DNA from 4 places in the Pseudoalteromonas shioyasakiensis genome. Region 4 is predicted to be linked to each of the others. Evidence: predicted binding sites of a transcription regulator. Region 4 holds the regulator's gene; each other region holds the start of a gene.
What was found. The regulator sigma-54, encoded in region 4, starts transcription at its own class of promoters, with help from an activator protein. The targets are predictions, from matches to a motif close to GTTGGCACGNNNNTNGNNT.

Region 1 (8,097 bases), 170 kb from region 4:
CTGCGACTTGTTGATCGATTAAAAATTGCGGGTCAGCTTTATTGTAAAAAGCAAACATGCTGGCAGCGAGAATGCCGGCAAGTAAAATAAAGGCAACAAAAGACCAACCTTTTGCTTCTTTTAAACCATTAAAGGCTTTGCTTGGGCTGATAAAAATATCAACCAAAGCCGTCATGACATTTGAAGATTTCATTTTTTATTCCTTGTTTTATAACATTTGTTTTAGGTACTAAAATATCCTGTTTAGTAACAAATTAGCAATTTGTTTTGTAACTGTATGTTAACAGCTGTGATTAGTAAATCTGTGATATGGTTAAAAGATTAATTTGAGTCGAATATAGTAGGAATAGTAGGTCGTTATGGTGAATAGCAAAGGTCGTTGTATTGATGAGTTGGTATTGGGGTTCTGGCGATTGTTAGATTGGCAGGTAACGCCCCAGCAATGCTTAAGTTTTTTAGAAAATGCAATTGAAATGGGTGTGTCACATACCGATCACGCTGACATTTACGGTGAATACGGTTGTGAAGCCGAATTTGGTAAAGCACTTAAACTAAAACCAAGTATTCGTAATGAAATCAAAATAATCACTAAATGTGGTATTAAGCCTGCGTTTGCAAGCCTAGGATTGCAAGGCAAAGCAAACCATTATGATTCAAGTGCCGCGCATATAATTGCCTCAGCACAGCAGTCACTTAAAAACTTTAACACCGATCGTTTAGATGTATTACTTATCCATCGCCCTGATTACTTGATGAACGCCGATGAAATGGCAGAAGCATTTAATACTCTAAAAGCAAATGGTGATGTGATTGACTTTGGTGTATCTAATTTTACCCCATCGCAACTTAGCTTGTTGCAGTCGCGTTTAGACTTTGAGCTTGTGACCAATCAAATTGAGTTTTCACCTTACGAAATGAAAGCGCTTGATGATGGCAGCTTAGACCAATGCCAATTGCTCGATATCAAACCTATGCTTTGGTCACCATTAGCTGGGGGTCTTATATTCTCAAGTGATGATGAAAAAGCGGTGCGTTTACGTGCAGTGTTGGAGCAGGTTGGTGCTGAAATTGGCGCCACAGCCATTGATCAAGTTGTTTATGCTTGGCTGTTAATGCACCCAAGTGCACCGTCTGTGGTACTTGGTACGGGTAATATTGAGCGTGTTAAATCAGCTGTTGAAGCTAAGCAGCTTACTATGAACCGTGAACAATGGTATCGCATTTGGCAAGGCTCAACCGGTCATAGTGTGCCTTAACGAATAGCCCAAAACGAGAAAAGGGCCTTAACGGCCCTTCGTGTTGCAGCAAGTAACACATTCTTTATAAAGTGAAATCAACCGCGTAAGCGACGTACACTTTTACATCTGAGCCATCAATGTCGTTGTCTGAAAGACCGAAAGTAAAGCCGTCTTTCGACACTGAAACACCGTAGTCGATGATGTCATCATCACCAATGAAATCCCCTGAGTAATGACCTAAGTGAAGGGCCATTTCTGCACCGGTACTGCCAACCGGGAAACTGTAGTCAGCATTTAAATAAAGTGAATCACCAAAATCTGTACCGTCACCGCTTGCTGCTGATGTTGCTAGGACTGCTGCACCAAAGGTGAAGCTACCCATGCTAATGCTACCGTAGATTTCTGAAAAGTCTGCATCTGTGTAAGACGCTGCATCTGGGTATGCATAATAAATGTAGCCAACATCGTAGCTAAAGGTTTCATTGATTTCACCGCCAAAACCAGCATAAAGGTCTAGCTCGTAAGTCATGTCGTCAGCCCAGCTAGCATTCGATACCCAAGTACCCGCATAAAAGCCAGATTCACTTGCGTAATCGATACCACCTTGGATTGCAGCATCACCGCCGGTTTGTTCTTGACCACGCCACAAGTAGTTAGAAGTGGCTGCTGCATTAGCTGTTACTTCTGCATAACTATATGTTGAGCTTAAAGTTAATAGCGCAATGGCGCTTGCTGCGACCGTTTTTTTTAGTTTTAGCATGTTTCTGTATCCTGTTGTTATGTTGATTTTGTCCCATTTTCAGATTGCAGTCTGGATATTATTTGAGGACATTTTTATGTGTTGTCTGGATACGACATTGCACTGGTTGTGCCAAGTTAATTTCGAACGGGATATTTTATGCTTAAAGGCTTTTAAAACAGGCTTTTAAACTTGTTTAATTATAAAAAGGGTGGTTATTTGAATTGTTAATGCGCACATGTGTGGTGCAAAAAATAACCCGGTTGCACAATTGCGAAGCAACCGGGTTTTGCTTATTTGAGAGTAACTTAGCCGAAAATTGCACGCATTAGCGTAATGGTTTCTTCAACACTGCGGCCTTTTTCAACTTCACTGATGATTGAGTCGCGCTTAGCTTTGATATGTTCAGGGATATCATCGCTTGCTAGTGCACGGTCTACCAGTATCTCAGCTGACTCTTTACCACGGCGTACGGTCTTTTTACCTGCTGAGCTTGAAGTGCTCTTAGGTTTGTTTAACAACTTAATATAGTTTGAGTTATCAGCGGTACTTTTATCAGCATAATAAAAGAAGCTAGGTAATAGGGCTTTGATTTCGACTAGAGATTGCTCAAGCTCATTTGCTGCACTGGCCATTTTGAACCAAGGCATACTATGAATCGCTTCAACAACATCTTGCCAGTAGCGCTCAAAATCGCGGTTATTTAGCTTTGTGATGCCAAGGGCTGCACAAAGTGCATCAAGTTTACTATTTACGATTGGTGTAAACACGTCAGGTCGGCGCATCGCAAGCAAGCGAGTAGCGGGAGCAAGTGTTGGCTTTTCATCGCTGCCATTAAATGCCATGAAGTAAGCAACCATAAAATGCTGATAATGTTCTTGCGTTACTTCACCCTCAAGTGGAATGTGTACAAGCGCCTCATCGAACGCACCAGGTAAATCACTCAACATTTGGTGGAAACCTTTCGCGTTCTTAGTAGAAGCAAACCATTCAACGTCGAAGTTATAGCTGCTTGGATCAAGCGAGGCACTGTGTTTACCTGAAAACGCTAAACGGTCTTCTGGGATCATCTCTTTTAGTGATTGCGATTTAATTGCCGCAATGTAATTAGCTAAGCGTAGTTGCTCATCAAGGGCTACAAGCTCTTTATGCTGCTCAATAAAGCCTGCGATAACAGGCCATGGCGCAACCCTTAATGTTTTTAACTGCAAAAAGCTAATGGCAGAAATTAATAAGTCATGAAGTTTTTTAAGTGTCGGTAATTGCTTATCTTCTAATAGATCGTAGTTAATGCGATCACGGCTTGCACTTAATAGCTCATAGCACCATCCTAAAAAGTCTTCAGGGTGGTTTTCTACTTTAACTGCCATAAGGTTTAAGCTGATATCAGAGGCTTGCTTGAGGATATTTTGATAAATTTGACTTTCTTGCTCGCCAAGCGCCATTTTTGACGGTGAAATAAGCAGTTTCTTCATGCTTAATCGATACTCCAGTTTTGACTAAATTGGGTTGTTTAATTTTAGTACACAGGGTGCAAAAACAACAGGGTCGTGCATCATACCGAAGTAATGAAATGATGCAATCTTACTGATAATTTATAAGTAAGATTGCGACTGAGCTGGTTTATTAATCATTGTCATCGAGTGTAAATAATTGCTCAACACTGAGTTCAAAGTGAGCAGCGATTTTTAACGCGATAACCACCGAGGGTATAAAGCGGCCTGTTTCAACTGTGCTAATGGTTTTACGTGATACTGCAATGGCATCAGCAAGTTCTTGCTGCGATAACCCCTTTTCTTTGCGGAATTTAGCGATATTATTTTGCACATTATTTCCTAATCACGGTTTTGCCATAGTAGTGATGCGCCATATATACAGAGCATGATACCTAGGTAGAATAATGCCATAGCTGCATGCGAAACTTCGCTGGGTATTGCATTGTTTATATAAGAAACACCAAGAAGACAAAGTACAATTGCAAAACTAGTATGTTTATGTGCACTAGTGTCTATGGTGTTTAGAAATTCATCTTTATAAGCGTATTGAAAATACATTTTTAACGGAAACCCACTCTTAATGAGGTAAATAATCACTAAAACCACATAAAATAAAACACTCATTACAACAAATAGACTCTCCTCTACATCATGCTTAGATAGTGAGTTAATACTTAGAAGTAAAAAAACCATGCCTGTGCTTAAACTAAGCCATATATTCTGACTCATAAATTTTTCTTCAGTTTTAATATCTAGTTGTTTCATAAAGTCCATCCTCTGGAAGTGTTTAGCTTATATTCTTGTAACCTCTAGGTATCAATGTAACCTTAGGGTATCATTTGGTCAAGAACTTTTTGTAACCTATAGGTATCAAAATGTTTCAGCGCTGATTCATATTCTTGTACCTAAGCTTGTTTACAAACCTTTTTATGTGTTGGGCAATGCAATTGCGCCTAACTCCCGCTATGATAAGAACATTGTTTGCCCATTTTTAAGGATGATTATGAAAACCTTACTGAAAATCGTTGGTGTCATTTTCGTATTACTGATTGCATTGGTAGTCGCTGCACCATTCCTAATACCTACAGACGCGATATTTAATAAAGTATCGGAGCAAGTAGAACAAACCACAGGTCGTAGTCTGACTATTAATGGCGATAAAAAGCTGTCGGTATTTCCATCATTAAAACTTGAATTGAATGATGTGCACTTTGCCAATATGCAAACAGGCTCGCAAAAAGATATGGCAAGCATGCAGCAACTTGCTATCCGTATCCCGTGGATGTCGTTATTTGGCGGTGAGTTTAAGCTTGATAAATTTGTGATTAACGAACCAACGATTTTGTTAGAAACCGATAAAAATGGTAAAGCAAACTGGCAACTATTTGATGCGGTTGCTGAGCAACCAAAGACAGAGCAGCAAAAGAGTTCTGGCGCTGTTAACTTACCAGATAACTTTGACATCGAACTTGGTGAAGTGGCAATCTACGGTGGTACTTTCACTTATCTAGATGGTAAAACCGGGGCAAAGCAACAGATAAGCGATTTAGAATTAGCCATCTTATTACCTTCTCTTCGCAAGACTTTAGAATTAAAAGGCGGTATTACCTATATGGGTGAGCGCTTTGATTTAGATGTCACGCTAGATACACCTGTTAAAGCGATTGAAGGCGAAACCTTTAATGTAAGCGCTGAGGTTGATTCACGCTTAGTCGATTTGAATTTTAAAGGTGCAATTGCAGAAATGGGTAATGACGTGCAAGGGCTTCTTTCTGTCAGTGGTGACTCTGTTAAAAACATTGCGAGCTGGCAAGGTGTTGAGCTTAATGCAAAAGAAAATGCGTTTAATGCCTTTAATATAAAAGGTTCGATGCACCTAAAAGGACAGCAGTTTAAGCTTACTGAGCTACTTGCCACCCTAGATGAGCTGCAAATTAAAGGTAAAAGCGATATTAAGCTTGGTGACCGTTTAGCTGTGAATGCCGATATTGATTTAGGCATGCTTGATTTAAACCCTTACCTACCAGAGGGCGTAGCTAAAGAAGAACAAGCAGAGCCTGCAGCAGATGCGCCAGTACAACCAATTGTTTGGGATGATACTGCAATTGATATGAGTGGCTTAAATGCACTTGATGCAAATGTAGTCGTGCGTTCAAGTGGATTAAAAGCCAATGATATTACCCTTGGTGAAAACCAGTTAACGGTGAACCTAAAAAATGCCGTGGCTAAAATCAGTCTAGACAAGTTTGTTGCTTATGAGGGCAATGGTAAAGGTGTGATAACCGTTAACGCCAAGCAAACACCTTATAAAATTAGTACTAACTTTTCTTTAGATACAATTGATGCGCAGCCATTACTGACTGATGCGGCTGGTTTCGATAAGTTAATGGGTAAAGGCTCTCTAAATTGGGATCTAACGACCACAGGTCAAAGCCAAAAGAGCTTTATAAATGCTTTAAATGGTAAGTTAGGCTTTGAGTTTGCTGATGGTGCGGTAAAAGGGGCCAACATTGCAGAGATGGTTCGTAAAGCAAAAGAGCTTATCAAAGGTAACTTAAGCGCAGTATCAGAAGGTTTAGATACTGGTTTTGATAACTCACAGCAAACAGACTTCTCAGCATTGCAGGGCAGTTTTGTATTCACTAACGGTGTTGGTGAAAATAAAGACCTATCACTACTTAGCCCGCTTATTCGCATTACAGGCTCAGGTAAAGTTGATTTACCTATGACGAATGTAGACTATCGCTTAGTAACAGGCGTTGTTGATTCAATCGAAGGGCAAGGCACGACCGATGACAGTACCGGCTTTAAAATTCCACTGCGTATTAAAGGCCCATTCCATGATGTTGGTTATAGCTTAGATGTCAGTGATGCGGCTAAAGAAGAAGTCAAAGAAAAAGCTAAAGATAAAATCAAAGACAAATTAAAAGGTCTATTTGGTAATTAATAAAAATTTAATTAAAGTCAAAAACAGGGCGCATTTGCGCCCTGTTTGTTTTATAATCAATAACAAACCAGCAAGCTGCTGTAATTCCTCAATGCAGGCATTGCGATTAATTCCAAATTAATTAAAAAATAACCTACCACTTCCTTGCCATTGCTGCTACAATTGCCCGCCCTTAAGAGACAACTTGCTTGTTTTTTGAGTGGAATTTAACCGAAATGTCTTGATTTTAAACAAAATTAAGGCGTGTTGTAATTTCTACACCGGAGGTCATTAACATGATCCAAATGCAAACTCAGCTGGACGTTGCTGATAACAGCGGCGCTCGCAAAGTGCAGTGTATTAAAGTCCTTGGCGGTTCGCACCGTCGCTATGCAGCGGTTGGCGATATCATCAAAGTTTCTGTAAAAGAAGCTATTCCTCGCGGTAAAGTGAAGAAAGGTGATGTTAAAAACGCGGTAGTTGTGCGTACTAAAAAAGGCGTTCGTCGTCCGGACGGTTCTTTGATCCGTTTCGATAGCAATGCGGCTGTTATCTTAAACGATAACTTACAGCCAATTGGTACTCGTATCTTCGGCCCTGTGACTCGTGAACTTCGTACTGAAAAGTTCATGAAAATCGTTTCACTAGCACCAGAAGTACTATAAGGAGTCTATCATGGCAGCAAAAATCCGTCGTGATGACGAAGTAATCGTACTAGCAGGCAAAGACAAAGGTAAGCGCGGTAAAGTGCTTTCAGTTGTTGCTGAATCTGGTCGAGTATTTGTCGAAGGCATCAACTTAATCAAGAAGCACCAAAAGCCTGTTCCTCAGTTGAACCAAGCTGGCGGTATTGTTGAGAAAGAAGCGTCTATCGACGTATCAAACGTTGCGATCTACAACTCGGAAACGGGTAAAGCAGATCGTGTAGGTTTCAAGATTGAAGATGGTAAGAAATTACGTATCTTTAAATCTACTGGTAAAACTATCTAATAGTTGGAGTAGAATGATGGCGAAACTGCATGAAGTATATAAAGACAAAGTAGTTGCTGAACTTCAAGAGAAGTTTGGTTTCAGCTCTGTCATGCAAGTCCCTCAGATCGAAAAGATCACATTAAACATGGGTGTGGGCGAAGCTCTAGCTGACAAGAAGATCCTAGATAACGCTGTTGCGGATCTAGAAGCAATCTCTGGTCAGAAACCTCTAATCACTAAAGCACGCAAATCAGTTGCAGGCTTCAAAGTGCGTGAAGGTTACCCAATTGGTTGTAAAGTAACCCTACGTGGCGAGCGTATGTGGGACTTTTTTGAGCGTTTGGTTTCAATCGCTATCCCACGTATCCGTGACTTCCGTGGTGTAAGTGCTAAGTCTTTTGATGGACGTGGTAACTACAGCATGGGCGTACGTGAGCAAATCATCTTCCCAGAAATCGATTATGATAAAGTAGACCGTGTTCGCGGTATGGATATCACAATCACTACTTCTGCGAAAACAGATGATGAAGGCCGTGCGTTGTTAGAAGCGTTTAACTTCCCATTCAAGAAATAAGGGTAGGGTTATGGCAAAGAATTCTATGAAAGCGCGCGAAGCAAAGCGTGCGAAATTAGTTGCTCAGTTCGCTGAAAAGCGTGCGGCACTAAAAGCTATCATCAGTGATGTTAATACATCTGACGATGATCGTTGGGACGCGGTATTAAAGC
Region 2 (8,097 bases), 1.6 Mb from region 4:
ATAGCTTGCTTCAAAGCATGTAAAATGACTTCTGGTGAGGTTTTAATTTCTTGGTAAACTAAAACTTCAGTTAACATCACAGCTAACTGCACTAACTGCTTTTCGGCACTTTCATCGACTTTAGATAATGGTTGAGAAAGGCTATCAAGTAAGCTTCTTAAGTTGGTCAGCTGCTCTTCTAAAATTGGCTTTATTTCTTCTTGGCCTTGCTCCTTACCAAGCTCAACACCTTCTTTAAAGCCAGCTTCTTTTCCCTCATGTGCGCCTTTTTCAAAACCATCTATATAGCCTTGCTCATGGCCTTGCTTTAGCCCTTCTTCATAGGCGTCTTGACGGATTTTTTCAAGCTCAGCCATGGTCAATGACGGAATTTCAGGCTCTTCTGGCTGCTGTTCGGCCTGCTGCTTTTGCTGCTCTTTACGATATAAGTCAGCTAAAGGCGTGCCATACGCCGTTGAGCGTCCGGCGAGTTTTGTTGTATCTTGCGTCACTTCAGGAATTGGCCAGTTTTCCAATAATTCATCGGCTGCTTCACTGGCATGCACTGGGCGTCCTGTATGAAATGAAGACGTACTCATGGCTTACAGGAACTCCTCACCACCACCGCCACCAAGCATAATTTCGCCTGAGTCAGCTAAACGACGTGCCGTAGAAAGAATTTCTTTCTGTGCCGCTTCTACTTCACTAATACGAACAGGGCCCATTGCCTCAAGATCATCAGCGAGTAATTCAGCAGCACGTTTAGACATGTTACTTAAAATCTTCTCTTTTAATGCTTCGTCAGTACCTTTAATTGCTTTCATTAATACATCTTGCTGTACTTCACGAAGGATCGCTTGAATACCACGGTCTTCAACATCCATTAAGTTCTCAAAGACAAACATAAGGTCTTGGATTTGCTGTGACATCTCTTCATCGTGTTCACGGATTGAATCCATTAACTGACCTTCAACATTGGTATCTAGGTAGTTCATGATATCAGCAGCCGCTTTCAAGCCCCCCATTTTCGCAGCTTGCGCACCAGCTTGACCTGCGAACTGTTTCTCCATGATTTCATTCAACTCTTGCAATGCTGCTGGTTGAACTTCTTCAAGGTTAGCAATACGCATGGTTAAATCTAAGCGCACTTTTTCTGGGAATTGCGACAAGATTTCCGCTGATTGCTCTGGCTCTAAATAGGATAAAACAATGGTTTGAATTTGCGGGTGCTCGTTGCGAATGATATTCGCCACTTGCTTTGAATCCATCCACTTCAATGAATCAAGACCTTTCGCTCCTGAGCCCATAACAATTTGGTCAATAAGGCTGGCTGCCTTGTCTTCACCAAGCGCTGCTGTAAGGGCTTTTTTGATAAAGTCTTCAGACTGGAAGCCAATGGTACTGAAGCTTTGAATTTGCTCAATAAACAAATTATGAACTGCGCTAATTTTCGCTTGCGATAAATCATCTAGCGCAGCCATTGCCATACCCACTTTTTGCACTTGCTTTGGCTCTAAGTGCTTAAGGATTTGCGCAGCATCTTCTTCTGATAAGCTCAGCAATAAGATTGCCGCCTTATCCACACCGTCTAATTTATCAACATCAAACGCCGGTGGTAGTTGTTTTTGTTCTTGATCAGTCATCTTCTGTTAACCACGCTTTCACTACTTGAGAAGACAGTTCTGGTTCATTTGCAACCAATGCACGAACTGCTTTGAGTAAATCTTCATCGCCATGTAAGTCTGGCAGCTGTAGTGTACCATCACTTGAGAATCCTACAGCAGCAGAGTCAAAGTCTTTATTTAGCATATCTAGCGTGCTATCACCAATATCTACACCGGCACTTAATGCATCTTCATCGTATTCTTCTAGTGTATCGTCTGGGTAAATTAGACGTTTCAGCATAGGTCTTACTACAAAGACAATCAGTACGATGATAACCAGTGCACCTAATGCTAAGCGTAGCATCTTCATGAACCAATCTTGCTCCCAAAGTGGAACTTCAATCGCTTCACCAGCATCTTCACGAACAAATGGCACTGTGACAACCTCAAGTGCATCACCACGCTGCATATCAAAACCAACACCGCCTTGTAATAAACGACGAATATTTGACAATGCTTCTACAGAGCGAGGAACCATGGTTGTTTCACCATTTTCACCCACCTGCGGTACATAATCAACGGCAACTGAAACACTGATACGACGAATAACACCGGTTTGCTGACGCTTATGCGAAATTGTTGTATCAAGCTCATAGTTACGTGTTGCTTCTTTATGCGAACGACTTGGGTTCGTTGCTGAGCCTGCTCCACCTTGGCCTGCAATTTCTGGAATATTAGAGTTAACTGGCGGCTGATTCGTTAGCGCACCAGGAATGCCCACTGCAAGACCACCGATGTTGTTTTCTTCGAACGTGGTTTCACTGCGCACTGCTGGTAAGTCTGGGTTATAACGTTTTTGTGTTTCTTCGACTGCACTAAAATCCATGTTTAAATCGACTTGCGCGGTATAGTTACCTAAGCCTACAACTGGAATAAGGATGCTATCGATTTTATTTAAGTACTCTTCTTCACGCTTACGTTCAATCTCATACTCTTTACGAGAGCGAGCAGCAAGTGAGTTTTGTGAACCTGAATTAAGTAAGCGACCATTTTGATCGGTAACAGTAACACGCTCTGGCGATAAACCTTGGACTGCTGAGGCAACAATATCAACTACTGAGTCAACTTCTTCACCGTCAAGTGTACGACCGCGTTTTAAGGTAAGCACTACCGTCGCTGAAGGTTGTTTTTCACGACGAGCAAATACGTTTTCTTTTGGAATAGCTAAAAGTACTTTGGCGCGAGTAACATTTTTTAGCTCTTCGATGGTACGTGCAAGCTGTTGCTCACGACCATGTTTTAAACGTTCACGTTCAAGGCGTTGGCTAACACCAAACCCCATGTCTTGCATGATGATGTCAGTACCTGAGCTTGGCGCTTGCTCCAGGCCTTCACGAGCCATCAATAATTTAATGTTTTGGTATTCACCTTCTTCAACAGAGATGACGTTACCATCAAGTTCGTAATCAATCTTTTGAGCGTCTAAAAAGTCCAGCGTTTGAATAAGCTCTTCCGTTGGCATTTTGCCAAGCGGACGCATATCTGGTTGACGAGCCCAAATAATAATAAAAATTGCGATAGCCAAACAGATTGCCAAAGCGATCACTAAAGTAACCTGGCGTAAAACATCTACACCGTTTAAGGCACTTAGGTAGCCTGACTTTTGCTCTTGTTGATCATCAGTATCGGTTGAGTCGATACCGCCGCCTGCTAAGGCTAGATCAGTTGATTGATTAGATTGCGCCACAATAATTCTCCACTACCTAGTTACACAGGCATGTTCATGATTTCTTTATAAGCTTCAACAAGTTTATTTCGAACTTGCACCGTAGCTTCAAAAGCGACTGATGATTTTTGCGAAGCAATCATTACGTCAGCTAAAGAAACACTGCGATCGCCCATTTCCACTGCTGTTACTTTTTGCTTAGCGTCTTTTTGTAAGCCATTCACTGTATCAAGTGCATTGGTAAGTAAATCACCAAACTGTGCCGACGATGTTGGCTGAGTTTGTGTTGGTAAATTATTAATTGAGTTACTACGGCCTACTTCTGAAGCCATAGCTTGCATTTCTTGAAATAATGCGCTGTTTTGAACTTTCATAATACTCTCTGACAATGCAGTTTACTTATGCACTGATAAAGCACAAACCGTGCCACAAAATAAAACAAGCAAATTCAATAGCTTGAACCATTAATTTTGCATGTCAGAGTTTTGACAGCAAACAAGCTCACAAAAATGTGAGCTTGCTTGAGTAACTTTTTGGAAGGAGTTTATGCAGGTAAGGCGATACCCAAGTCTCGCATTTGCGCCAGTTTATAACGTAACGTGCGAGGACTAATACCTAAGGTTTCTGCAACCTCTTTACGCTTACCATTACAGCGAGCTAAGGTTTCTAAAATAATACGATGCTCTTTGTCTTTCAGCTCGTCTTTGTAATTACCTTGCTCACTCACTTGTGGCACGGTATCTAAATTAACTTCAACAGGCTGTTCTTGATATACCGGAGCGTTGTGTGGTGGCGTAGCGACTGGCTTGATATCCACCGTAAGCAACTCTTCAATAAAGACATCATCTTGATGAATACTATTACCATCACATAATATCAATGCCCGTTGCATAACGTTATCAAGCTCTCGTACGTTACCTGGCCAAGCATGCGATAGCAGCTTTTGTTTCGCACCCTCACTTAGTTGAGCTATAGGCTCTTTACTTTTCAGGCAATGACGCTCTATTAAATGCTCAGCCAATACAATAATGTCGCCAGGACGCTCGGCTAATGGTTTCCACAATAGCGGGAATACATTTAAGCGATAATATAAATCTTCTCTAAATAGATTTTCGCTCACCGCTTCTTTCAAATCTCGGTTACTTGTAGCTAGAACGCGAACATCAAGCTCTATGGTTTTACGACCGCCTAAGCGCTCTACTTCGCGCTCTTGAAGTACACGCAGTAATTTAGCTTGTAAGCCTAAATCCATCTCAGTAATTTCATCAAGTAAGATGGTACCACCTTGAGCTTGCTCAAATTTACCCGGGCAAGCTTGAATAGCGCCGGTAAACGCCCCTTTTTCGTAACCGAATAAGGTTGCTTCAAGCATGTTTTCAGGAATAGCAGCACAGTTAATAGCCACAAAGGGAGCATCGCTACGATTTGATTTATCGTGGATAAAACGAGCCAACACTTCTTTACCCGAGCCACTTGGGCCGAGTACCATGACACTGGCATCTGAGCGGGCAACTTTGCTCGCGAGCTCTAATAGCTTAATGCTTGATGGATCGGCAACGATTGGACCATCGGTTTCTTTTTCTTTTTCAGGCAAATAACGGCTAACCATATTAAGGAGCACTTCTGGAGCAAACGGTTTTGCCATGTAATCAATCGCGCCTAAACGCATTGCTTCTACAGCATCATCGATAGTGGCATAGGCCGTCATCATTAATACCGGCAGCTCAGGATAATTAAGTTTAATGCTACGTAGTAGGTCAAGGCCGCTCATAGCGCCCATTTGCACATCACTAACAACCAATGAATAGCTATTTTGCTTAAGCAAGATCATCGCTTGTTCGGCGCTATCTGCAGCAACGCAATCAATACCCGACATTTCAAGGGTATCAATCAGTGCTTCTCGTAAGCCTGCGTCGTCTTCAACGACTAAAATAGAGTTAGTATTCATTTTGCCTCCGCTGACATTGGTTCTGCACTAATTGGCAAGATCAAACTAAAACATGCTCCCCCATGAGCATTATTAGCCACTTCAACCCGTCCTTGGTGCGCATTGGCGACTGAACTTACAACAGCAAGTCCAAGCCCCGTGCCTTGGCTTTTGGTAGTGTAAAAAGGTTCGAATAATTTGTTGGCATGACGTAAATCAACACCCGGGCCATTATCACTGACACTGATGCGAACACAGTTTTCGCTAGTTTCGTCACGTTCGGCACTCAGGGTTACCACAGCCTCAGTACCAATAATTTGAATACTATTGTGGATCAGGTTTTGAATAGCACTCGCCAGAGCCGTTTTATTACCCATAATTTCAATATCAGGTTCTGGTAAGTTCACGCTTAGTTCACTGTTATTTTGCGCAACCATAGCATCAGCACCGGCTTTTACTTCATTAAGTAACTGCTGCATTGAAACGCTTTCGACCACTTGTTGCTCACCACTTTTGGCAAATAACAGCATATCGTTCACTTGAGTTTCTAAATCTTTTAAACGCGACATTAACTTTGTATGAAAGTTGCCACGCGAGCTTTCTGGCAATCGCTTTGAGCCTAAATTTGCGGCATACAGCATGGCCGCTGATAACGGTGTTCTGACTTGATGAGCAAGCGAAGCGACCATTTTGCCAAGCGCACTTAAGCGCTGCATATGTGCTACTCGCTTTTGTAAGCGTCTGGTTTCAGTTAAATCTGTCATTAAAATTAACTGCCCTGGCTCTGGAGCAAGCGCAGTAATATCAAGCTTTATTAAACGGCCATCCTTAAGTGATACTTCATGTCCATCGTCTTGCTTTGGTCGAAATGAGCGTTGAATAACGCTAAACCACTTTTCACCTTCAAGGGGTTCACCTAGCATATCAATGGCAATTTGATTGGCTTTTGCGATCATGCCTCGGCCATCTAAAACCACCACACCCGCAGGCATGGTATCAACCAAGTGGCCTAACCAACTGGCTTGTTGGCGCAGATCACTCAATTCACCCACATACTCTTCTTGCTGTAAGCATGGGTTATATTGTTTGGCTGTGATAAATTGTGGTTTTAGGACATTTGCTAAGGCCATAATCGATACTCAAAAAATCGTGTCTACCTAGCTAAATGCACAATCCGTACCAAATTTATTTTTGTTTTATTTCAATAAATTAAAGACAAAACAACACTGACAAAAAAATGACAATCGCGAGGGAATAATGCAAAAAGAACACCATTGTCGTTGCCCATGGCTCGATACCAGCAAAGAAGATTATGTGGCCTATCATGACCAAGAATGGGGGGTGCCATTATATGATGATCACCGCTTATTTGAATTTATAACCTTAGAGTCAGCACAAGCGGGACTGAGTTGGTATACCATACTTAAAAAGCGTGATGGCTATCGCAGTGCCTTCAAAAACTTTGTTGTTGAAGACGTTGCCAAAATGACCGAAGACGACGTCGAACGATTAATGCAGTTTGAAGGTATTATTCGTAATCGTGCTAAAATCGCTGCCACTATCAATAACGCGCAGCGTTTTATTGAAATTCAAAAAGAGTTTGGCAGTTTCTCAAACTACCAATGGCAGTTTGTGGGTGGCAAGCCACTGGTAAACGACCTCGATAAATTAGCGGACTATCCGGCTATTACTGAAGCCTCAACAGCATTCGCCAAAGATTTAAAAAAGCGCGGCTTTAAGTTTTTGGGCCCGACTACGGTGTATGCCCACATGCAGGCCTGCGGCATGGTTAACGACCACAGTAATGATTGCTTTAGAAAACAAGAGATTATTGATAGTTATTAAGTGATAAGGGCTAAGCTTGCCTTTTACCTTCTTAGTGCATCAAGCAACGTCCGGTGGTAAAAATCTAATTAAGTATTTATTCACAAAGAGGCTAAGAGACGCTGCGCTTATGAGGTAAAAATAAAGGTGTTAAATTTTAGGTTCTAGGCTACTAGGTGTAGCGCGCAGCACCTCGATTACCTTGGTGGTAAAAGTATTAAAAGCCTGATTCACAAACAGGTTAAAGGAATATTGCGCTTTAAATATTAAAAGAAAGGGCTTGGTTTCTCATTTGTTCCTCATTGTTTTCTCTTTGTGCAAAAAGCTTTTAGTGATTTATTACCACAGCACACCCCGAAAAAAGACGGTGAGCGTGCCTACAAGCTTAGCGCCTATAAATAATGACAAAGCTCACTCTATAGGCTTCATAACCATAGTACTTAGTTAATTTTTGCCTAAAACCTACTACCTGCCGACTAAAACCTGCTCTTGGCTATTAATCACGCGTTAGGTTATATTTCTTCATTTTTTCGACTAGTGTGGTGCGGCGAACACCTAAAATTTCTGCTGCACGTGCAACAACGTAATCATAGCGCTCTAATGCTTGGCTGATTAAGCTAATTTCTAGCTCAGCAAGATACTCTTTGAGCTCAATTCCTTCATCTGGTAATAAACCTGAGTCAGCCGTTGTTGCTGGTACATCAAGCTCTTCCTCATCATAATCACTAAAGCCGGTACTGAAAATATCGTTGAAAGCATCTCGCTCCATCAACTCTTCAGGGTACTCAGGCTCATAAGCCTCGACTTCGATATAACGATATTTAGCTGGTAGGTCTGGCACATCAACCACTTTATCAGGGAACATGATCACCATGCGTTCAACTAAGTTAGCAAGCTCACGAATATTCCCCGGCCACGCATGCTCTTTTAAGCTTTGAATCGCACGCTCAGTGAATTTGGCCGTTGTGCCACTTTGCTCGTTCACACGACGCATTAACTCTTTTAAAAGCAGAGGAATGTCGTCGGCACGCTCACTA
Region 3 (8,097 bases), 1.5 Mb from region 4:
CCAGCGTACTCAGTTGGTTGGGCAAAACCGCCTTGAATTACTATTATTCAAACTCAGAGGGCGACAACGCTTTGGTATAAACGTGTTTAAAGTAAGAGAGGTTCTGCAATGTCCACCACTTACTAACATGCCTAAATCAAATGCGTACATTCGCGGTGTTGCGCATATCCGTGGTCAAACTATCTCTGTTATTGATTTATCGATGGCTGTAGGTGGCCCTGCAATTGAAAATATCAAAGACAGTTTTATCATCATTGCTGAGTACAACCGTTCAGTGCAAGGGTTTTTAGTTGGCGGTGTTGAACGAATCGTTAATATGAACTGGGAAAAAATAATGCCGCCGCCTTCGGGAGCCGGACGTTATTCTTACCTAACTGCGGTCACTGAGATTGAAAACGAATTAGTTGAAATTCTCGATGTAGAAAAGATATTAAACGAAATTTGCCCAGTTAACACTGAAGTGAGTGCTGAAGTAGTTGGTGAAGGTGAGATTCAGCGTGACTTAGGTGAGCGTATTGTCTTTATTGCTGATGACTCTGCAGTAGCTCGAAACCAAGTTAAGCGTGCGCTTGAACCTCTAGGTGTACAAACTGAACTAGCTAAAAACGGAAAAGAAGCGCTTTTACGTTTAAGAGAGATTGCTCAGCTCGATTGTCAAAATGATATTACTGAACGTGTTGGTCTATTAATATCTGATGTAGAAATGCCAGAAATGGACGGTTATACCTTAACCGCTGAAATTAAGGCTGATCCAAAATTATCACCTTTGCATGTGATCTTGCATACCTCTTTAAGTGGGGTGTTTAACCAAGCAATGATCGAAAAAGTGGGTGCTGATGATTTTATTGCAAAATTTAACCCAGATGAATTAGCGACAGCTGTGAAGAAGTGGGTTCATTGTGATTAATTATTTATAGGTGGTATTACTTTGGAAAATAAGCATTTACAACAAAGCGAATACGATCAATTCCGCTCTTTTTTAGAGCAACAATGTGGCATTGTGCTTGGCGATAATAAACTTTATTTAGTTAAAAGCCGCCTTGCGCCGCTTATGGCGCGTTTTAATGTTGAGTCTTTATCACAGTTGGTAAGTAAAACACTAAGCCCTCATGAGAGGCAGCTTCGTGCCGCTGTCGTTGATGCGATGACAACCAATGAAACGCTTTGGTTTCGTGACCAATATCCGTTTGAGTTATTGAAAACAAAACTATTTCCTGAGCTTAAAGATGTGCGTAGGCCACTAAAAATATGGTCAGCGGCAAGTTCATCAGGACAAGAGCCGTACTCAATTGCCATGTCGGTTGCCGAGTTCCAATCTAAAAACCCAGGCGTATTAAAGATGGGTGCGCAAATTATTGGCACTGATATCTCTAATACCATGCTTGATATGTGCAAGAATGCTGAGTATGACTCGCTGGCGCTCGCTCGTGGCTTGTCGATGGAGCGTCGTCAAAAGTTCTTTAAGGACAGCGGTAATGGAATGGCTCAGGTAGTTGACCCTATACGTAAAATGGTCAGCTTTAGACATTTAAACTTACTCGATTCATATGCCCTAATGGGCAAGTTTGACATCATATTTTGCCGTAATGTGTTGATTTACTTTTCACCAGAAGTAAAAGCTAAAATCATTTCGCAATTTGCTCAAGCTTTAAACCCGAAAGGTTACCTGTTTTTAGGTGCGTCAGAATCAATGGCGGGCTTAAGTGATAGCTTTGATATGGTTCGTTGTAACCCGGGTATCATCTATCAGAAAAAGTAAACTCTCCTTAGCAACCTAGTCCTTAGGTTGCTAAATTTATCTATTTTTCAGTCTGTTACATAAACATAATCATCTCTTTATTCTTGGCTTAGCTTTTGCATTAACCACTGCAGAGTCAATTTTTTGGAGATGGTTATGGCTATCAGTTTTGATAAAGCATTTGGTGTTCATCCTCATGCGATGTTGATCCGTTCACAACGCGCTGAGTTATTAGCGACAAATATCGCTAATGCTGATACGCCGGGCTATAAAGCGAAAGATATCGATTTTGCCTCGGCATTAAAAGCGGCAAAAAGCAACCAACAAGGCGGCAATAGCATGGTAAGAACCGATGCTAAACATATTGCCGGGGGCAGTCGTTTTGTTGGCAGTGCGGAAATGTTTCGTACGCCAAATCAAGCAGATACAGGTGATGGTAACTCAGTCGATATACAAGTGGAACGAAACTTGTATGTACAGAACTCATTAGAGTATCAGGCAAGCCTGCAATTTATGAGTAGTAAAATTAAAGGCCTTAAAAAAGCCCTCGGTAGTCAAGGAGCTTAATCATGAGTTTGTATAATGTTTTTGATATTTCAGCAACCGGTATGAGTGCGCAAAATGTTCGCTTAAATACCACAGCCAGTAATATTTCGAATGCGAATACGATTAGTTCCAGCCAAGATCAGACATACCGAGCGCGCCATCCTGTTTTTGCTGCAGAGCTGACTAAAGCGTCATCATCACAAAGCAATCCTCAGGGCTCTTCTGTTGGCGTTAAAGTATTAGGTGTTGTAGAGAGCGATAAACCTCTGCAAATTGAATATAACCCGAACCACCCAAGTGCGGATGAAAATGGTTATATCTACAAACCTAACGTTAATGTTGTAGAAGAAATGGCAAATATGATTTCAGCCTCTCGCTCTTACCAAACAAATGTGCAAGTTGCTGATGCAGCTAAGCAAATGTTAAGTAAAACACTGTTGCTTGGGCAGCGGTAACCGAGGATAAGTTATGAGTAACGACATCAGCAGTGCGTCATCAACGTATTTAGATAATTTACGTTGGCAAGACAATCAAAATAAAACAGAAGAGAAAGATGATACTTTAACGCAAGAAGACTTCTTCTCACTTTTAACACAACAGTTGTCGTTTCAAGACCCAAGCAAGCCTGCTGACAACGATCAAATGATTGCGCAGATGACGAATTTCACTATGGCTGAGGGTATTTCAAACTTAAATGAGAAGTTTGAATCACTAACTGCATCAATGACATCTAACTCTGCGTTACAGGCTTCAACGCTTGTTGGTAAGCAAGCGTTACTTGAGTCTGACACCATTGATTTTGATGGCGAAAATCTCGCTAAAGGTTCTGTGGTTGCAGAGACTGCTGTTGAATCTTTAACGTTGAGGATCACGGATTCATCGGGTCAGTTAGTACGCACCATGGAACTTGGTTCGCAATCAGCGGGTGCACTTCGTTTTGAGTGGGATGGCAAAGATAACGATGGCAATGTACTCCCTGAAGGTGAGTATGACATCAGTGCTGAAGGCTTTGTAAATGGAGACTACAGCAGTATGCCAATGGCGACCTTTAAGAATATTGAAAGTGTCAATATTAATGGCGCAAGCGGCATTATCGTAAATACAAAAGAGGGTGCGGTTAGGCTAACTGATATAGCTGAAATCGCATAAGTAAAAAAGGTTTGGGTTAGCTTAGGCTAAGAGATAGGTTAGAGGTGAGTTATGAGCTTCAATATTGCATTAACAGGTTTAGCAGCCGCGCAAAAAGATTTAGACGTTACCGCAAATAACATTGCTAACGTTAATACTACGGGCTTTAAAGAGTCTCGTGCAGAGTTCGCTGATGTATACGCATCATCAGTATTTAGTTCTGGTAAAACAAAAAATGGTGACGGTGTAAGAACGACAATGGTGGCACAGCAATTCCACCAAGGCTCGTTATCTTTCACAAATAACTCGCTCGACTTAGCGATCACTGGTGAAGGTTATTTCGCAATGGCGAATGACCTAGGTGCGCAAGACTTCACATATACTCGTGCAGGTGCGTTTAAATTAAACCAGGATAACTTCATTGTTGATGCAAGCGGTAACTACTTACAAGGTTTCCCTGTTGATGAAGCAACCGGTGATACCACTTCTGTTAGCTTAAGTACATCTTCGGCGTTACAAATTCCTGATGCGTCAGGTTCACCGCGTGCAACCACGAATGTTTATTCATCATTTAACCTAGATTCACGTGCCTCTGCGCCAACAGTGACACCGTTTGACCCTGAAGCAAGTGCTACATATAACAGTTCAACATCAACAACTGTGTATGATTCATTAGGTGAACCACATATTTTACAATTCTTTTTTGTGAAAACAGACTCAGCGACAACAGGTAATGAAAATGAATGGGAAGTGTATGCAACACTTGATGAAAAACCATTTGATGCAAGTGGTGTAGAGCAAACAACAACGCCTTATACACCACTAACTACATTCCAATTTGATTCAAGTGGTTTACCACTTAACACGGATGGTGTTGCTAATACTGATGCATCATTTAACCCATTAACTTTACCAAATGGCGCAGGCGCTGCGACAGGTTTATCTGACTTACTATCTAATGGTGCTAGTTTCCCTGATGATGTAACGATGAACTGGCGTGATGAAGCGGCAACAGCGAACAAAGTACCTACTCAATATGCTAGTAACTTTGAAGTAAAAGCACTTGAACAAGATGGTGCGACTGTAGGTCGTCTATCAGGTATCGATATCGGTTCTGACGGTAAAATTGTTGCTTCGTACAGTAATGGTGACACTTCATTCTTAGGTCAAGTTGCCATGGTACGCTTTTCGAATTCACAGGGTTTACAACAAGTGGGTGATACTTCTTGGAAGAAGAGTTTAACGTCAGGTGAGCCTATTGCTGGCGAACCAGGTTCAGGTACATTGGGTTCAATTAACTCATCTGCGCTTGAACAATCAAACGTAAACCTAACTAACGAACTTGTTGACTTGATTAGTGCGCAGCGTAACTTCCAAGCAAATTCACGTGCGCTTGAGGTTAACTCAACACTACAGCAAAACATCCTACAGATCCGTTAATTTTAACGGCTCTAAGCTTAATCCGACACGAAGGCTGCTCCCTCTATTGGCAGCCTTTTTTCATTCTAATTATTCATTTTTCTCTTCTATTTTAGCGTCAATTTTACTTTGGCACTTTTATTGCATTTCTTAGTTATCGTATTTTTAGTGAGTCAATGTTATGGACAAAATGGTCTACATTGCCATGTCGGGTGCTAAGCAAAGTTTGCGAGGTCTTGAACTCAAGGCCAACAACCTTGCTAATGCTAACACCACTGGCTTTAAAGCTGATTTTGCACAAGCTCGCTCTATGCAAGCCTTCGGTGAAGGTCTGCCATCTAGGGTGTTTGCAATGCAAGAACGCCCTGGATCTAATATGGAATCGGGTGGTTTTGTTGAAACTGGCCGCGAGCTTGATATCGCGATGAGTGACCGTGGTTGGTTGAGTGTACAAGATGCATCAGGCAATGAGGCGTACACCAAAACTGGCACATTAAACATTACTCCAGATGGTGCGTTGATCACTAGCCACGGCCGTCAAGTAATTGGCGAAGGTGGTCCAATCATTTTGCCATTACCTATCGAGAAAGTTGAGTTTAGTGAAGACGGTGCTATTCAGGTTCGCCCACAAGGAGCGCCAGCAAACTTTTTGGAAGTGGTTGATCGCTTAAAAGTGATTGAGGCTGATAACACTCAGCTTGAAAAAGGTAATGACGGTTTATTTCGACCAAAAGAAGACATGTTGGTCAATGACCTTTGTGGTTTTTGTGATATTTCACCAAACGTAAAAGTACTGTCGGGTACGCTTGAAATGTCGAACGTAAACCCAGTACATGAAATGGTCGACATGATCAGCAATCAACGCCAATTTGAATTACAAGTTAAATTAATGAAAACAGCCGAAGAGCTCGACGAGCGTCAAGATCAGCTGTTACGCATTGTTTAAGATGACTGAGAGGGTAGAGTTATGAATCCTGCATTATGGATCAGTAAAACCGGGCTTGACGCCCAGCAAACCGATATTTCGGTGATCTCAAATAATCTCGCGAATGCCAGCACGGTCGGTTACAAAAAAAGCCGCGCCGTATTTGAAGATTTACTATATCAAAACATCAATCAACCAGGTGGTCGTTCATCTCAAGACACTGAAATGCCATCGGGTTTAATGCTTGGTGCAGGTGCCAAAGTGGTAGCTAACCAAAAGAACTTTTCACAAGGTAACATGCTTACCACAGAAAATTCATTGGACTGGATGATCTCAGGTCCTGGTTTTTTTGAAGTGCAATTGCCAGATGGCAACATTGCCTATTCACGTAATGGTCAATTCACCACTGACGAAGATGGCCGCATTGTGACCTCGGGCGCGGGTTTTCCATTACAGCCAGAAATGAACGTACCAGACGATGCACAATCAATTACTGTTTCGCAAGACGGTGAAGTGTCGGTACGTATTTCAGGTCAAGCAGAGAACGTGGTAATTGGTCAGCTAACAATTAGTGACTTTATTAATCCATCAGGTCTTGAGCCTATGGGGCAAAACTTGTACACCGAAACCGCTGTGAGTGGCGCACCTGTGCAAGGGAACCCAGGTATCGATGGTTTAGGTACTGTGGTTCAAGGTTCACTAGAAACGTCTAATGTGAATGTAACAGAAGAACTCGTTAACTTGATTGAAACACAACGAATTTATGAAATGAATTCAAAAGTGATTTCAGCGGTTGATGAAATGCTTAGTTACATCAATCAACAGCTTTAATGGCTAGGAGGCAGCATGCGTAATATTATCTTAGTCACATCGGCAGCATTAATGCTGGGTGGTTGTATGACAACGCAAAATCATCATGTGGTTCAGGATGACCCTTACTATGCGCCTATGTATCCGGAGCCAACAACAGAGCCAATGGTTCCAACGGGTTCGTTGTTTGATAGTTATTCAGCAGATGACTTGTACTCAGATAAAAAGGCATTGCGCGCTGGCGATATCATCACTGTTAAATTGCAAGAATCAACGCAAGCCACCAAAGCGGCAAAAACCGAAACCGACAAAGAAACGGACGCTAGTTTAGATCCTGTTATTGGGCTTGGTGGCAATCCAGTTAACATTGGCGGTGATAGCATTCAGTTTGGTATTGGTTCAGGAGCATCGTTTAAAGGTGATTCAAAGTCTAACCAATCGAATAGCTTATTTGGCGATATTTCTGTCAATGTGATGCGTGTTTTACCTAATGGAAACTTGGTTATTCGCGGTGAAAAATGGCTTACTTTGAACACAGGTGAAGAGTTTATTCGCTTAGAAGGCTTAGTTCGTCCTGAAGATGTGCAAGCAGATAACACGGTCACATCAAACCGTATTGCTAATGCGCGAATTCAATACTCAGGTAAAGGGCAAATTCAAGAAACGCAAAGTGCAGGTTGGCTGTCTCGTTTCTTTAGTAGTTCGCTTTTCCCATTTTAGAGGAATAAAGTCATGACTGGGTTTAAATACATCATCGCTCTTTGCTTAATTAGCCTGCAGTTTTCTGCACAGGCTGAGCGAGTCAAAGATGTATCTATGGTTGAGGGTGTTCGCTCAAACCAATTAGTGGGTTATGGTTTGGTTGTCGGTTTGCCCGGCACAGGTGAACAAAGCCGATTTACTCAACAAAGCTTTAAAGCCATGTTGAATGGCTTTGGTATCACTTTACCTGATAGCTTAAAACCTAAGATTAAAAATGTTGCAGCTGTGGCTGTACATGCAGAATTACCAGCATTCAGAAAACCCGGTCAAACCATTGATATCACGGTGTCGTCTATCGGTAGTGCGGGTAGTTTACGTGGCGGTACCTTATTACAAACCTTCCTAAAAGGGGTTGATGGCAATACCTATGCGATTGCACAAGGCAGCTTAGTCGTTGGTGGCCTAGGTGCGGAAGGAGCAGATGGTAGCCGTGTAATTATTAACACACCAACAGTGGGCCGTATTCCAAACGGTGCCATTGTAGAGCGTGCTATTAAGAGCCCGTTTATGCAAGGTGACTACATTACTTTTAATTTAAATCGCCCAGACTTCACAACGGCTAAACGCTTAGAGCAAACGATTAATGATTTAGTGGGTCCTGATAGCGCTCAGGCAATCGATGCAGCGTCAGTACGCGTGTTAGCACCGCGTGATGCATCTCAACGTGTTGCTTATTTGTCGACACTTGAAAACTTAGAGTTTAAGCCAGCAGACACAGCAGCAAAAATTATTGTTAACTCGCGCACAGGCACAATAGTAATTGGCAAAA
Region 4 (8,097 bases):
ATCAAAGTAATACGCCAATTGGTGCCCTTAATATGCAAGACCTATTAAAAGCAGGAGTTCTTTAAGCAATGACATTCGCCGAGCTATACCAGCCTCTTAGCCCTGATGTGAGTCAGCGCGCACAAAAAGTAAAATTGCTAATCTGTGATATAGATGGTGTTTTTTCTGATGGCCGAATTTATTTAGGTAATGATGGCGAAGAGCTTAAAGCATTTAATACTAAAGATGGCTTTGGTATTAAAGCGCTCATTAATAGTGGCTTTGAAGTGGCAGTGATTACTGGCCGCCATTCACAAATAGTTCAGCAGCGAATGACTAGCCTTACTGTTCAGCACATTTATCAGGGACAAGAAGATAAGCTGATTGCTTATCAAGAGTTAAAAGATAAACTGGGGCTGACCGATGAACAAATTGCCTATATTGGTGATGATGGTCCAGACTTACCAGTAATGGAAAAAGTAGGGTTTGCTGTTGCTGTAAACGATGCACACCCACTGATTAAAAAGCTGGCTCATTACACCACATTATTACCAGGTGGCTTTGGAGCTGTGCGTGAATTAACTGATTTACTGATGTTAGAAAACGGTAAGCCGTTAACTAGCGATGGAACCAGCGCATGAATATAGCCCGTATTTTACTGAGTATTGTTTTTGTTTGTTGCATGGTCTGGTTATGGTACCCGTACTTTAACCAATCAACAGACACAATAACTAGTGAAGACGAGATCATCGCAACACCTGATTACACTGCTGTGGCGTTAAAGCAAACAGCGTATGACGAGCAAGGCAAAATTAGTCATAAAGTGGCTGCTGCTAAAATGGAGTTGTATCAACAATTAGGGTTTACCTTTTTTGAGCAACCTATTTTTACTATTTATGGCGACCAGCAGGTTTGGCAAGTAAAAGCCAAAGAAGCCACATTGTACGAAAACGATCAGCTGATTTTTGAAGGGGATGTAGTTGCTAAAAACTTAACCCATAACGGTATGATCGAAGATATAAAAGCAGAAAACATTAATGTCGATATTGATAAAATGACCATGTTTTCAAAGCAACCTGTGACACTAACAGGACCGAATTTAAAGATTACCGGTAAAGGCTTAAAAGCCGATTTAAAAACCGAAATTGTTGAGTTAACTAACCATACACGAACCATATACTATGACCAATAAACTGAAGAAATTACTCCTGATCCCAAGCTTATTGATTGCCTTTTCGGGCGCAGCTGCCGAGCAAACTGGCGCTCAGATTAGCATTAGCTCAGATCGCCAAGTAGGGAAACTAAAAGATGGCGTTGGCATATTCGAAGGTAACGTAGAGATCGTGCATGGTAATCGTCGTATTACCGCAGAGCGCCTTGAAGCACATGGCGGCGACACCGAAGGTACAGTAGAGTTAATTATTGCCACAGGCACACCAGCTTACTTCGAAGAAAAACAAACTGATGGCACCGTGATGAGCGCCAGCGCCGAAGAAGTTCGTTATGATGTTGCAAAACGCTTCTTAACCTTAAACGGTGAAGCTGAAGTTACTCAAGCAGGTCAAAAAGTAACAGCAAAAAGCATTACCTATGATATGGCACAGCAGCTGATCAGTGCTGAAAAAGACGAAAATTCAACAGATCGTGTACACACTATTTTAGTACCTGTTGAAAATAAAAAAGACAATAAAGGCCAACCATGAGCACATTAAAAGCAGAGCTTTTAGCTAAAAGCTACAAAGGCCGTCAAGTGGTTAAAAATGTCGGTCTTGAAGTTGAGGCAGGCAGTATTGTTGGCTTGCTTGGCCCAAATGGCGCAGGTAAAACCACCACCTTCTACATGATTGTAGGCTTAGTACCAAGCGACAAAGGTAAAATCAGCATTGATGATAACGATATTACCCTTTTGCCAATGCACAATCGTGCCCGCTTAGGTATCGGCTATCTGCCACAAGAATCGTCAATTTTTCGAAAGTTAACGGTGTACCAAAACTTGATGGCTATTTTAGAAACTCGCAAAGATCTAAACAAAGCAGGTCGCGAAGAAACACTAAATAGCTTACTCGATGAATTTAGCATCCAACACATTCGCGATAGCCAAGGTATGGCGCTGTCAGGTGGTGAACGCCGCCGTGTTGAAATTGCTCGCGCATTAGCCGCAAATCCTAAATTTATCCTTTTAGATGAGCCTTTTGCTGGTGTTGATCCAATTTCAGTGTTAGATATAAAGAAAATAATTGAGCACCTAAAAAATCGTGGTATTGGTGTACTAATTACTGACCATAATGTTCGAGAAACCCTTGATGTTTGTGAAAAAGCCTACATTGTTTCTCATGGGGAGCTAATTGCATCAGGCACACCTGAGCACGTATTAGCAGACCAAACTGTACGCGATGTATATCTAGGCGAGCAATTCAGGCTGTAACCATTACGCCAGCGACTAGAGCATCTGCTAGACTTATAACAATGACAATAAATCGATAATGACTTAACTGTGTTTGCACAGTTATCGATAACTTAAAAAGGATTGTTAGGGATACATGAGGCAATCATTACAGCTGCGCATGGGCCAGCAACTTACAATGACTCCACAACTGCAACAAGCTATTCGTTTGTTGCAGCTCAGTACATTGGATCTCCAGCAAGAAATTCAAGAAGCGCTTGATAGTAATCCTCTACTTGAAGTGGAAGAAGCGGATTACAACGAAGAAAGCACCGGCAAGAATGAGCAAAAAGCTGAATCTGACGATGTGCAAGTCAGCGCGTCTGCCGAAGAAGCTCCTAGCGAATACGAGCAAGAAAGTAGTGATGCTCTCAATAAAGACACCGTAAGCGATGACTTAGCTATGGATGTTACCTGGGATGAGTACATGAGTGCCGCCCCTTCAACATCGTCAGGGCCAATGCCTGAAGATGAATCAATCTATCAGGGTGCATCAACCGAAACCCTTCACGAATACCTAATGTGGCAATTACAGCTCACGCCATTTAGCCCTACTGATGAAGCGATTGCTGTGGCAATTGTAGAAGCTATCGATGAATCAGGTATTTTAACGGTAAGCTGTGAAGATATCGTCGAAAGCTTTAATCAAAATAGCGATGAAGAAGAAATCGAACTTGATGAAGTCGAAGCGGTCTTAAAAAGAATTCAGTTATTTGATCCTGTTGGTATTGGCGCACGCAGTTTACAAGAATGTCTGTGCATTCAGTTACGTCAATTCGATGCTAATACGCCATATTTAGCTGAAACTAAAATGGTTTTATCTGAGCATATCGAATTATTAGCGAGTCGCGACTATCGAACTTTGATGAAAAAGACTAAGCTTAAAGAAAACGAGCTTAAAGAAGTGATGACGCTCATCCACAGCTTAAATCCTAAGCCTGCGGATAGCATAGTGCGCGAAGAGTCTGAGTACGTCATACCTGATGTATCAGTAAAAAAAGTAAAAGGTCGCTGGGTAGTCGAGTTAAACCCAGACTGTATGCCAAAGATTAGAGTGAACAGCCAATATGCGGCGATGTCTCGCTCTGTTAAATCAAGTAGCGACAGCCAATTTATTCGCTCTCACTTACAAGAAGCTAAGTGGTTTATTAAAAGCTTAGAAAGCCGTAACGATACGCTATTAAAAGTGACCAACTGTATCGTTCAACAACAACAAGCTTTCTTTGAGCATGGCCCTGAGGCAATGAAGCCGATGGTGCTAAATGATGTTGCTGAAATGGTCGAAATGCATGAATCGACGATTTCACGGGTAACAACGCAAAAATATATGCATACCCCACGGGGTATTTTTGAGTTGAAATATTTCTTCTCAAGCCATGTCAGCACCGAAAATGGTGGTGAGTGTTCTTCTACAGCAATACGCGCTTTAATCAAGAAGTTAGTCGCTGCAGAAAACTCAGCTAAACCATTGAGTGATAGCAAAATTGCAGATATATTGGCTGAGCAAGGAATTAAAGTAGCTAGACGTACAATTGCAAAATATCGTGAGTCTCTAGCAATACCTCCGTCTAATCAGCGTAAGAGTCTGATTTAGACGTTTTACATAGAAGGAAAAATGCTTATGCAACTAAATTTAACTGGTCGTCATGTAGAAATCACAGATTCATTAAGAGACTATGTAAACACCAAGTTTGCGAAACTAGAAAGGCATTTTGACCATATTAATAATGTTCATGTCATTCTAGATGTAGAAAAATTAAGCCAAAAAGCAGAAGCAACTTTACATGTAAACGGAGGCGAGTTATTCGCTTCTACAGAACATCAAGATATGTACGCAGCCATTGACTCACTGATCGATAAACTCGATCGCCAAGTCATTAAACACAAAGAGAAATTAGCTCGACATTAAATTATGAAACTAAGTTCACTTACTAACCAGGACTGCAGCAAAGCTGCGGTCCTTTTTAATAGCAAAAAAAGAATTCTTGAATATATCAGCGAACTGGCTCACCAGCAGCTTCCTCATTTATCGCAACAAGATATCCTAGATGCTTTACTCAACCGAGAAAAACTAGGTAGCACCGGCATTGGCCGAGGTATTGCTATTCCACATGGCCGAATGAGTGGCGCAGATGAACCTCATGCTTTTGTGATAGTGAGTGAATCCCCTATTAATTTTGATGCAATTGATAATCGCCCGGTTGATATTTTTGTAGCACTCATCGTACCAGATGGTGACTGTCAGCTTCACCTAAAGACCTTATCAACAATTGCTGATAGACTTAAAGATAAAGAGTTTTGTAAACAGCTGCGTAGTGCAACTACCGATCAGCAACTGTTTCAGGTCATATCAGCAGAGGCATAAATGGAATTAATAATTATCAGCGGTCGCTCAGGCTCAGGTAAATCGGTCGCTTTACGAGTACTGGAAGACTTAGGGTATTATTGCGTTGATAATATTCCAGTTAATCTACTTCCTTCGCTCGTACGAAGTGTGTCTGATAACTACGATAAAATAGCGGTCAGCATCGACGTACGTAACTTACCGAAAGAGCAGCAAGAATTTAATGATATTCTTGAGTACCTGCCAGGTTTCGCAAACCCAACGCTATTCTATTTAGACAGTGATGACCAAACTCTGATCAAGCGCTTTTCAGAAACACGCCGCTTGCATCCACTATCCATTGACTCTTTGCCGCTTGATCTGGCCATTAAACAAGAAAAAATACTGCTTGATGTGCTGATCACTCGCGCTGACTTTATGATTGATACCACTGATCTAAGTGTTCATCAGTTAGCAGAATCAATTCGCGAAAAGATTTTAGGTAAAAAAGATAAAAAGCTGATTATTACTTTTATGTCGTTTGGCTTTAAGCATGGTATTCCAAAAGAAGCTGACTACGTTTTTGATGCACGCTTTTTACCTAACCCACACTGGGAACCTGATTTAAAGCCACTAACTGGCCTTGATCAACCAGTCAAAGATTACCTAGCTAGCCACAGCATAGTGCAAAAATTTACGTGGCAAATACAAACATTTGTGCAAACTTGGTTACCGCACTTAGAGCGTAATAACCGCAGTTACCTGACTATTGCTATTGGTTGTACCGGTGGCCAACATCGCTCTGTTTACTTAGCGCAAACAATTGGTGAGAGCTTTTCTAAAACTCATGCTAATGTAAAAATTCGCCATCGCGAACAGGACATTTAATTAGGCACCAACAATGCACGCTGAAGATACCTTTTTAATTCAAAATAAACTTGGCTTACATGCTCGCGCTGCTACTGTTTTAGCGCAATTAGCACTGCAGTTTGATGCCAAAATTACGCTTTATCAAGATGATAAAGAAGCTGAAGGCGATAGCGTGTTAGCATTAATGCTACTTGAAAGTAGTCAAGGTAAAGAAGTTCGCGTTGTATGCGAAGGCCCTGACGCCGATGCTGCATTAACGGCAATCGGCGAATTAATAGCACAACGCTTCCACGAGCAAGAATAGCATTTGCTAAGACTTCAAGGTTTACGGTAAACTTAATTCGGATATTTAAAATTCCCTTTAAATATCCTACTTTTATATCGCTCGCTTTTCTAAATTACATAACTCTTAATAAATTTATCGCAGTGCGACGATATCTCTGCAAATACACTTCAAAGCAACTATGCTGTATTTGCTTAGCCTATTTAAACTTTTTTCAGTTGTAAGGACGCCAATGCCAGAAGCCTTTGAACAAGATTACCCACTACAACAACTCAAACAAGTGACCAAGTCACTCAATAGTGGTCAATTTGTTCAAGTGCGCGGTATGTTAGCCAAAACGGCACCTTGTGATACAGCCCTTTTACTTGAATCTTCTCCCCATAAAATTCGTCGTATGCTTTGGCAGCTGGTTGATCCAGATGTCCGTGGTGATGTTCTAGAAGAACTCTCTGAAGATGTACGTCTTGGCATTATTGCCCAGATGGAGCCTGAGCACATTGCTGCTGCCACTGAAGATATGGACGACGATGACTTAGGTGAGGTTTTACGTAGTCTTCCTGATACCGTATATCAAGACGTAGTCAGTGCCATGGACTCGCAAGATAGAGAAAGAGCAACTCAAGCACTTTCTTATCAAGAGCGCTCAGCCGGTGCCTTGATGAACAGCGATACAGTCACCATTCGTCCTGATGTTACCCTTGATGTGGTGCTACGCTATTTACGCTTACGAGGGGAGCTACCAGAAGGTACCGATGACTTATACGTAGTTGATAAGCATAACTGCTTTTTAGGCGCGCTCTCGTTAACTACATTGCTGACCAGTCCTTCGGATAAAATTGTCCGTGATTTAATGGATGAAGACTGTGAGTCAATCCTAATCTCTATGGATGAAAGTGATGTGGCGCAGCTGTTTGAACGTCACAACTGGATTTCAGCTCCTGTTGTTGATGATAACGCTCACTTGCTTGGTCGTATTACCATCGATGATATCGTTGACGTAATCCGTGAAGATGCAGAGCACAGCATGCTAAGCCTCGCGGGTCTTGACGACGAAGAAGACACCTTTGCGCCAGTACTGAAAAGTTCGCAGCGTCGCTCTATTTGGCTTGGGGTTAACTTATTAACCGCATTGCTAGCAGCAATTGTGGCAAGCTTTTTCGAAAACACCTTAGCAATCTTGCCTATTTTGGCGGTGCTCAATGGTATCGTCCCTTCAATGGGGGGGGTTGCGGGTAGCCAAACCTTAACTCTTGTTATTCGTGGTATAGCGGTTGGTCATATCAACCAAACCAACCAACGCTTCTTGTTACTCAAGGAGCTGGCGATTGGCGCACTGAATGGCATTATTTGGTCGATATTAATTGCTGGTGTGGTTGCCCTATGGCAGTGGGACTTTAAGCTCGGAGCAGTGCTGGCCTTTGCAATGTTCATGAACCTAGTTGCCGCTGGTATTGCGGGTGCGAGTATTCCGCTAATTCTTAAGAAAATGAAAATAGACCCAGCCCTCGCCGGCAGTGTAGTACTGACAACCGTGACCGATATTGTTGGTATCTTTGCCTTTTTAGGCACCGCGACTTGGTTATTGATCTAATACCAATTCGCAATAATACTTAATCATTTTGAGGGATTAAACCTGTCGCTACCTGCGTTAAAAATTTCTGATTTAGAACAACTAAATAACGAAATTTTTGTCCTGTTATCAACGAGGTTTTATTGCTTCAAAATAGACCACTCAATTAAGCGAATTGATATAAATAAACGGCCCTTTAAGGGCCGTATTTATATTTACATATTTACTTTGCGCGCTGCTTATTTTTACCGACTCTAGGTTTGGTATTCGCCTTTTTAAACTGGCTAAAACCGGTATGACGAGTCAGTGCCGCACGGCCTTTACCGCCCTTTCCTTTAGCTGCTTTCTCATTGCGGCCTTCTTCTGGTACCAAGCAGTTCGGTCCTTTACCGATTAGATTCGCTTTGCCCATTTTTCTTAGTGCTTCACGGATCATCGGCCAACCAGCAGGATCGTGGTAACGTAAAATCGCTTTGTGTAAGCGGCGCTGGCGTGCGCCTTTTGGAACAGGCACTTGCTCAGTATTGTTCTTAATATTGCGCAGCGAATTCATCTCAGTGTGATAAATCGTCGTTGCATTGGCCATCGGCGATGGATAAAAGTTTTGCACTTGATCAAGCTTAAAGTCA

Region 1: the regulator sigma-54 is predicted to act here: its motif matches at 2,096-2,114, upstream of KQP93_RS01495 (TorF family putative porin).
Region 2: the regulator sigma-54 is predicted to act here: its motif matches at 3,722-3,740, upstream of fliE (flagellar hook-basal body complex protein FliE).
Region 3: the regulator sigma-54 is predicted to act here: its motif matches at 4,960-4,978, upstream of KQP93_RS12910 (flagellar basal body rod protein FlgF).

The regions. Positions count from the first base shown of each region.
Region 1 covers NZ_CP077770.1:310,551-318,647, forward strand. The annotation lists gene KQP93_RS01485 (YIP1 family protein) at 1-193, opposite strand, end outside; gene KQP93_RS01490 (aldo/keto reductase) at 360-1,256, shown strand; gene KQP93_RS01495 (TorF family putative porin) at 1,321-1,998, opposite strand; gene KQP93_RS01500 (hypothetical protein) at 2,286-3,452, opposite strand; gene KQP93_RS01505 (helix-turn-helix transcriptional regulator) at 3,604-3,804, opposite strand; gene KQP93_RS01510 (hypothetical protein) at 3,813-4,238, opposite strand; gene KQP93_RS01515 (AsmA family protein) at 4,477-6,420, shown strand; gene rplN (50S ribosomal protein L14) at 6,696-7,064, shown strand; gene rplX (50S ribosomal protein L24) at 7,075-7,389, shown strand; gene rplE (50S ribosomal protein L5) at 7,406-7,945, shown strand; gene rpsN (30S ribosomal protein S14) at 7,956-8,097, shown strand, end outside.
Region 2 covers NZ_CP077770.1:2,733,813-2,741,909, forward strand. The annotation lists gene fliH (flagellar assembly protein FliH) at 1-578, opposite strand, end outside; gene fliG (flagellar motor switch protein FliG) at 582-1,622, opposite strand; gene fliF (flagellar basal-body MS-ring/collar protein FliF) at 1,615-3,330, opposite strand; gene fliE (flagellar hook-basal body complex protein FliE) at 3,351-3,683, opposite strand; gene KQP93_RS12730 (sigma-54-dependent transcriptional regulator) at 3,854-5,257, opposite strand; gene KQP93_RS12735 (sensor histidine kinase) at 5,254-6,366, opposite strand; gene KQP93_RS12740 (DNA-3-methyladenine glycosylase I) at 6,494-7,081, shown strand; gene KQP93_RS12745 (sigma-54 dependent transcriptional regulator) at 7,557-8,097, opposite strand, start outside.
Region 3 covers NZ_CP077770.1:2,776,213-2,784,309, reverse strand. The annotation lists gene KQP93_RS12940 (chemotaxis protein) at 1-907, shown strand, start outside; gene KQP93_RS12935 (CheR family methyltransferase) at 929-1,759, shown strand; gene flgB (flagellar basal body rod protein FlgB) at 1,895-2,305, shown strand; gene flgC (flagellar basal body rod protein FlgC) at 2,308-2,739, shown strand; gene KQP93_RS12920 (flagellar hook assembly protein FlgD) at 2,753-3,433, shown strand; gene flgE (flagellar hook protein FlgE) at 3,485-4,852, shown strand; gene KQP93_RS12910 (flagellar basal body rod protein FlgF) at 5,013-5,777, shown strand; gene flgG (flagellar basal-body rod protein FlgG) at 5,799-6,587, shown strand; gene flgH (flagellar basal body L-ring protein FlgH) at 6,603-7,286, shown strand; gene KQP93_RS12895 (flagellar basal body P-ring protein FlgI) at 7,299-8,097, shown strand, end outside.
Region 4 covers NZ_CP077770.1:479,503-487,599, reverse strand. The annotation lists gene KQP93_RS02345 (KpsF/GutQ family sugar-phosphate isomerase) at 1-65, shown strand, start outside; gene kdsC (3-deoxy-manno-octulosonate-8-phosphatase KdsC) at 69-620, shown strand; gene lptC (LPS export ABC transporter periplasmic protein LptC) at 617-1,171, shown strand; gene lptA (lipopolysaccharide transport periplasmic protein LptA) at 1,161-1,682, shown strand; gene lptB (LPS export ABC transporter ATP-binding protein) at 1,679-2,404, shown strand; gene KQP93_RS02320 (RNA polymerase factor sigma-54) at 2,520-4,016, shown strand; gene hpf (ribosome hibernation promoting factor) at 4,044-4,331, shown strand; gene ptsN (PTS IIA-like nitrogen regulatory protein PtsN) at 4,335-4,787, shown strand; gene rapZ (RNase adapter RapZ) at 4,788-5,633, shown strand; gene KQP93_RS02300 (HPr family phosphocarrier protein) at 5,647-5,919, shown strand; gene mgtE (magnesium transporter) at 6,131-7,489, shown strand; gene KQP93_RS02290 (YgiQ family radical SAM protein) at 7,692-8,097, opposite strand, start outside.